One region of the Ancylobacter pratisalsi genome, then DNA from elsewhere that is predicted to be linked to it. Evidence: riboswitches for the same ligand, from Rfam matches in the RefSeq annotation. Region 1 holds a riboswitch; each other region holds the start of a gene.

Region 1 (2,264 bases):
CCCTGATGGCCCGCGACTTCGAGGCGGAGAAGCGCCCGCCCGGCGGATGGTGGAACTGGCACCCGGAAAAGACCGCGCTCGAATATCACTGGCGCACCGGCACCTTCGCCATCGCCGGGCGCGAGGGTTTCCAGAAGGTCTACGACCTCACCGAGCGCGTGATACCCGCTCGCCACTTCGAGGGTGAGGTCAGCGTGGACGCCTTCGTCGACTGGGCGTGCAGTTCCGCACTGGAACGGCTCGGCTTCGCCACTCATGGCGAGATCGCCGCATTCTGGGACCTGGTTTCGCCCGACGAGGCACGGCGCTGGGTGGCGGCCAACGCCTCCCGGCTGGAGCCGGTCTCCATCGCGCTGGCCGATGGCAGCCGCACCCGTGCTTCCCACGCCTTCAGGGGATGCGCCGAGGCCTTCGCCGCCCTGCCCCCGCCGCCGGCACGCCTCAGGGTGCTCAGCCCGTTCGACCCGCTGCTGCGCGACCGCAACCGGGCGGAGCGCCTGTTCGGATTCACCTACCGGATCGAGGTCTTCGTGCCCGCCCCGAAGCGGGTCTACGGCTATTACGTCTTCCCCATTCTCGAGGGCGACCGCATGGTCGGACGGATTGACATGAAAGCCGACCGGAAGGCCGGCGTGCTCGATGTGCGCCGGCTCTGGCTGGAGCCCGGCGTGCGCGCCTCCACCGGCCGCCTCGCGGCCCTCGACGCCGAACTCGGGCGCCTTGCCCGCTTCGCCGGAGTGGAGCGTGTCGCCTATCTGGATGGTTGGCGCGGCGCGTGAACCGCCCGCAACTCCGCGTTTCCCATACATTTGCCCCGGCATGCCAGCTCTGCTAGCGTTGCCGCGTCCGAGGGGTGTCCCGCCGGCCCGCAAGGGTCTCAGGGGCTGAGATGGCACATGCCAGACCCTTTGAACCTGATCCGGGTCATGCCGGCGAAGGGACGGAACGTCGGTGGGTCCTGCGGGGTCCCGCGCCGGAATTCCCCCGAAAGCTCATGTGCCGGATCTCCAACTGCGAGGAGATCCATGTTCAAGACCAAAACCTTCAAATTCATCGCCGCCGCCACTTTCGGCCTCGCGCTGTCGCTGACGCCGGCCGCCGCGGCCGACAAGCTCACCGTGCTGCTGGACTGGTACGTCAATCCCGACCACGCCCCGCTTGTCATCGCCAAGGAGAAGGGGTTCTTCGAGGCCCACGACCTCGATGTGGATCTGGTGGCTCCCGCCGACCCTTCGGCCCCGCCGCGCCTTGTTGCCGCCGGGCAGGCCGATATCGCGGTCAGCTACCAGCCCAGCATCTATCTCTCGGTGAATGAGGGCCTGCCGCTCGCGCGTATCGGCACACTGGTCTCGACACCCCTGACGGCACTGGTGGCGCTGAAGGACGGGCCGATCAAGTCGATCGCCGACCTCAAGGGCAAGACGGTCGGCTACTCCGTGGCCGGACTGGAAGACGCTCTGCTCGGCACCATGCTCACCGATGCCGGCCTCAAGCCGAGCGACGTCACCATGATCAACGTCAACTTCGCGCTCTCGCCGGCGCTGGTGGCGGGCAAGGTCGACGCCGTGATCGGCGCCTACCGCAATTTCGAACTCACCCAGATCAAGCTGGAAGGCAAGGAAGGCGTCGCCTTTTTCCCGGAAGAGCATGGCGTGCCCATCTTCGACGAGCTGATCTACGTCGCGCACAAGGACAAGCTGGCCGACCCGCGCCTGAAGCGCTTCCTCGCGGCTGTGGAGGACGCGACGATCTACGTGCTCAACCATCCGGATGAGGCCTGGGCCGTCTTCGTCAAGGCGAACCCGAAGCTCGACGACGAGCTCAATCGCACCGCGTGGAAGGACACGCTGCGCCACTTTTCCCATGCCCCTGCCGCGCTGGACACCGGGCGGTATGCGCGATTCGCGCAGTTCATGAAGGACCACGGGCTGATCGACAAGGTCGAGCCGGTCGCCACCTATGCGCCGGCGCTGCCGTGATCGGACGATCTTGGCGGCTCTGATCGGTACCGGAAAAGGTGCGCCGCGAAACGATGAAACGTTTCGCGGCGTATAAATTGGCCCGCTCCATGCTTCCGGTACACGGTCGACGGTGATACCGATGCCCGCGAATTGAACGGTCCGGAGGTCGAGAACGGGAATGGCCATTCTGTCGGGCAACGTGGCGTACTTCGCCGCGGCCATCGTCATAGGGGCAACCGTCGGGCTCGTCGGCTCCGCCTTCCACTTCGGTGTCGACATGCTCGCCCAGGGCTGGCCAACCTT
Region 2 (2,264 bases), 2.1 Mb from region 1:
GATCGAAACCCGCTTTCCTCTTGGCCTGCCGCGCGCGCGGGTCGATTCCAACCAGCTCGAACTGGCCCTGCTCAATCTCGCGGTCAACGCCCGCGATGCCATGCCTGATGGCGGAACCATCACCATCGCTGCGCGCGAGGAGGTGATCGTGGCCGACGGTGAACCGGATTCGGAAGAGCTTCCCCCGAATCACTATTTCTGTCTCAGCGTGACCGATACCGGCACCGGCATGGATGACGACACGCTGAACCGCGCCGCCGAACCGTTCTTCACGACCAAGGGAGTCGGCAAGGGGACGGGCCTTGGCCTTGCCATGGTGCACGGCCTTGCGGCCCAGTCCGGCGGTCGGCTTGTTCTCAGCAGTCGGCCGGGGAAGGGGACGACGGCGTCGATTTACCTGCCCCTCGCTGAAGCTGCGGCGAAAAAGTCTGTGGGTTCAGATGCTTATTCTGCGTCGGCGAAAGTCATGGAGGGAGGGCAGGCCCGCGTTCTCGTGGTGGATGACGATCCGCTTGTCCTTTCCGCCACGTCGGCGATGCTGGAAGACCTCAACTATCGGGTGACCGAGGCGTCCTCCGGCAAGGCGGCGCTGGCTGTTCTCGATACCGGTGCCGATTTCGACGTCGTGCTTACCGATCAGGCCATGCCTGGCATGACCGGGGTCCAGCTGGCGGCGGCGATCCGTGAGCGCCGGCCGAACCTGCCGATCATTCTGGGCACGGGCTACGCCGAACTGCCTCAGGATGCCAATGCGGGCGTGCTGCGCCTTGGAAAACCGTTTGGCCGCGAGGCTTTGCACCGCGCCATAGACACCGCGACGCACCGTCCGCCGGACAATGTCGTGAACCTGCCATCCCGTATCGGATGACGTGGGAATAATGCCCGCGGCACGGTGACAATCGTCGGCTCCACGACTATATCAAGCCTGTCCAGGGGAGCCTCGTCAGGAGGCTGAGAGGCCATCGACGCGCATATGCGCGGCATGGCGACCCTTTGAACCTGATCCAGTTGAAACTGGCGGAGGGAGGCTTGCATGACATCCTCTAACGGAACACATGACGGAGCGGTGACGGACCGGGCCGTCAATTCGCTGCGCGTGAAAGTGGTTGGTGCCGGCGTGGCGGGCCTGACCTGCGCCCATGCTTTGGCGTTGCGCGGGGCACAAGTAACTGTCGTTGAACGCAAATCGGCGTCGGGGCAGGGGTGCTCCTGGTATGCTGGCGGGATGCTGGCACCGTGGTGCGAACGCGAAAGCGCCGAGCCGCTGGTGGCCGAGATGGGCCTTGAATCGCTGGATTACTGGCGGCGCGAAGTCCCGGATGTGCCCACCGAGGGCAGCCTGGTGCTGGCCCAGCCGCGCGACCTGCCAGACCTCAGGCGGTTTTCGCGCCGTACCACGAACTATGAATGGATCGACGGCCAGCGCCTTGCCGCGCTGGAGCCGGATCTTGAAGGGCGTTTCGACCAGGGGCTTTTCTTCCCCACCGAAGCGCATCTGGAGCCGCGCAAGGCGCTCGCCGCGCTGACCCGCAAGCTCACCGGCCAGTTCGGCATCGACATGCGCTACGAGGCCGATGGGTACGATGAGGCGGACGATCAGGCCGATCAGAGCGATGTGGTCATCGACTGTCGTGGCCTCGCCGCCCGCGACCAGCTGGCCGACCTTCGCGGTGTGAAGGGCGAGATGCTGGTGCTCTATTCCACCGAGATCGCCCTGAAGCGGCCGGTGCGCATGCTCCATCCGCGGATACCGGTCTACATCGTGCCGCGCGGCGACGGGCACTTCATGATCGGGGCCACCTCGATCGAGAATGACGAGCGCGGGCGGGTGACGGGGCGCTCGATGCTGGAACTGCTGTCGGCGGTCTACGCCCTGCACCCGGCTTTCGGCGAGGCCGAGATCGTCGAGATCGGCGCCGATGTCCGGCCCGCCTTTCCGGACAATCTTCCGCGCATCCGCCGTCGCGGCAAGACCATCTACGTCAACGGTTTCTACCGCCACGGCTACCTGCTGGCGCCGGCGCTGGCGCGGCGGGTGGCGGAACTGGCGTTCGACGGGACGCATTTCCCGGAGGTCATGGATGAAGATCATCGTGAATGGTGAGCCGGCCGACACCGGGGCTGGCACGCTCGCCGAACTGCTCGGCGAACTTGGCCTGGCAGAGGCCATCATTGCTACGGCGCTGAACGGCGCTGTCGTGCGCGCGGTCAAGCGGTCGGGGACGCCGATCGCCGATGGTGACCGCGTGGAAATACTCGCTCCG
Region 3 (2,264 bases), 1.0 Mb from region 1:
GCATTCGCGCAGCTGCTTATCCATGTTGGCCTTGATCTTGTGCATGGGAACATGCCCCGGGCCTTCGATCATCACCTGGCAGCCCTTGTCCCAGGCCACCTTGGTCAGTTCGCCCAGCGTTTCCAGTTCGGCGAACTGCGCCACGTCATTGGCGTCGGCGATCGAACCCGGCCTCAGCCCGTCACCGAGCGAGAACGAGACATCGTAGCGGCGCATGATGTCGCAGATCTCGTCGAAGCGTTCGTACAAAAAGCTCTCACGATGCCCGGCGAGGCACCAGCGCGCCATGATCGAACCGCCGCGCGAGACGATGCCCGTCACACGATCGGCCGTGAGCGGCACATAGGCGAGCCGCACGCCGGCATGGATGGTGAAGTAGTCGACCCCCTGCTCGGCCTGCTCGATCAGCGTGTCCTTGAAGACCTCCCAATCGAGCTTCAGCGGATCGCCGCCGACCTTCTCCAACGCCTGATAGATCGGCACCGTGCCGATGGGCACCGGCGCGTTCCGCAGGATCCAGGACCGGATGTTGTGGATGTTGCGGCCGGTCGAAAGGTCCATGACGGTATCGGCGCCCCAGCGGATCGCCCAGACCAGCTTCTCCACCTCCTCCGCCACGCCGGAGCTGACGGCGGAATTGCCGATATTCGCGTTGACCTTGACCAGGAAATTCCGGCCGATCGCCATCGGCTCAAGCTCAAGATGGTTGATGTTCGCCGGAATGATGGCCCGACCGCACGCGATCTCGTCGCGAACGAATTCCGGGGTCACGAAGGCGGGGATCGCCGCGCCAAAGCTCTCCCCGTCGCCCAGCCGGTCCGCCGCATCGGCGACGGCTTCCTCGCGAGCGAGATTCTCCCGGTGCGCGACATAGACCATCTCCTCGGTGATGATCCCCGCACGGGCGAATTCCAGCTGCGTCACCCGTTGCCCAGGTGCGCCCGCGCGCAGCGTGCGCCGCGCCGGACAGGGCTCGACCAGCCGCTCGCCGGTCGCATGGCCATTGTCTTCCGGGCGGGTCGGACGGCCGGCAATGGCTGAATAGCTGCGCTTCCGGATCCATGCCTCGCGCGGCGTGTCGAGCCCGAGGCGCAGGTCGATCACCGGATCAGCCTCGCCATAAGGGCCGGACGTGTCGTAGACGCGAACCGGCGGCTCGGCCGGATCGCTCAGCGCGATCTCGCGAAAGGGAACCCGCAGTTCGGAATGCGAGCGGGGCGACGCATAGACTTTGCGCGAGCCTCCGATCGGCCCGGTGGACACCCCTGAGGGGCTCTTGATGAGTGATGTAGTCGACATTGGACCTCCGTTGCGTGGAGATCCGGGCGCGATGAGGCTAAGAATGGCGGCCGCGTTCTGCCGCGTTCATCCCGTCCCTTCGCCGGCATTACCCGGATCAGGTTCAAAGGGTCTGGCCTTCGCCATCTCAGCCCTGATCGGGCACCCCTCGGACGTCGGTGAGCAAAGGCGACTCGGTCGGTCCTGTCAACCGCACCTGGCCGTTCGCGGATGGCATGCATCGGAATGGGAAGAAATCGTGGGCTGGCCCGCCTCGAACGACGAGCTTTCAGCGCACGCGAAACGACGGGCCGGAAAACAAAAAAGGCCGGGGTTCCCCGGCCTTTCCGATCCCCTCAACGACCAACGCCAGTACATCCGTGGTCGTCATCGTCAGGTGATGCGAGTGCTCTTTTAGGGGCGTCACATGACAACGGCGCGACGGGCCGGTCCGGCCAAAAGGGAGTTGCGCGGACCCGAGAGCGGATCTTCCTCGATAGATGAGCAAAGTCCGTCGATCACGGAGACAGATTTTATCCAAAGGAAGTTCAGGATCCCGGGCCATAAGGCAACAGGTTGGCGCGACCACCGCCAAAGGTGCCGGCGCGCCAAAGGGCTCCTGTGGATCTCACGTGAGACCTGAGACGGCGCAAATCCGCCTCATGTTCCCGTCTCGTTCTACCTGTCGAAACGCGGAAAATAGGCGTTTTTATATTATTGATCAAGGGGTTACGCGTGGTGAGCCCGTTGGGATTCGAACCCAAGACCCCATGATTAAAAGTCACGTGCTCTACCAGCTGAGCTACGGGCTCTCCCACGCACTCGGGGCTTAAGGGTTTCGCCGGCCAATGGCAAGCCGCGCGCGAGGTTGTCCCGCCGCGTGTTGCCACGCCGCACGGTGTCAAAACCCGATGATATCCGTATTGCATTCCTGCAAGATCACTCTGTCACGCATTCGGCTTCTCAGGCGGCTCTACGCCCCCTAA

Evidence for each region. Region 1 has a riboswitch for thiamine pyrophosphate ahead of G3A50_RS16015 (ABC transporter substrate-binding protein). Riboswitches for the same ligand answer to the same signal wherever they lie in the genome.
Region 2: it holds a riboswitch for thiamine pyrophosphate, as region 1 does, so the genes downstream of both, thiO (glycine oxidase ThiO) here and G3A50_RS16015 (ABC transporter substrate-binding protein) in region 1, are expected to answer to the same signal.
Region 3: it holds a riboswitch for thiamine pyrophosphate, as region 1 does, so the genes downstream of both, thiC (phosphomethylpyrimidine synthase ThiC) here and G3A50_RS16015 (ABC transporter substrate-binding protein) in region 1, are expected to answer to the same signal.

The regions. Positions count from the first base shown of each region.
Region 1 is NZ_CP048630.1:3,414,529-3,416,792, reverse strand. It holds gene G3A50_RS16020 (winged helix-turn-helix domain-containing protein) at 1-779, shown strand, start outside; TPP riboswitch at 840-958, shown strand; gene G3A50_RS16015 (ABC transporter substrate-binding protein) at 1,026-1,979, shown strand; gene clcA (H(+)/Cl(-) exchange transporter ClcA) at 2,140-2,264, shown strand, end outside.
Region 2 is NZ_CP048630.1:904,027-906,290, reverse strand. It holds gene G3A50_RS04490 (MHYT domain-containing protein) at 1-868, shown strand, start outside; TPP riboswitch at 922-1,043, shown strand; gene thiO (glycine oxidase ThiO) at 1,091-2,104, shown strand; gene thiS (sulfur carrier protein ThiS) at 2,082-2,264, shown strand, end outside.
Region 3 is NZ_CP048630.1:4,438,732-4,440,995, forward strand. It holds gene thiC (phosphomethylpyrimidine synthase ThiC) at 1-1,299, opposite strand, end outside; TPP riboswitch at 1,357-1,458, opposite strand; tRNA gene G3A50_RS20680 (tRNA-Lys) at 2,015-2,090, opposite strand.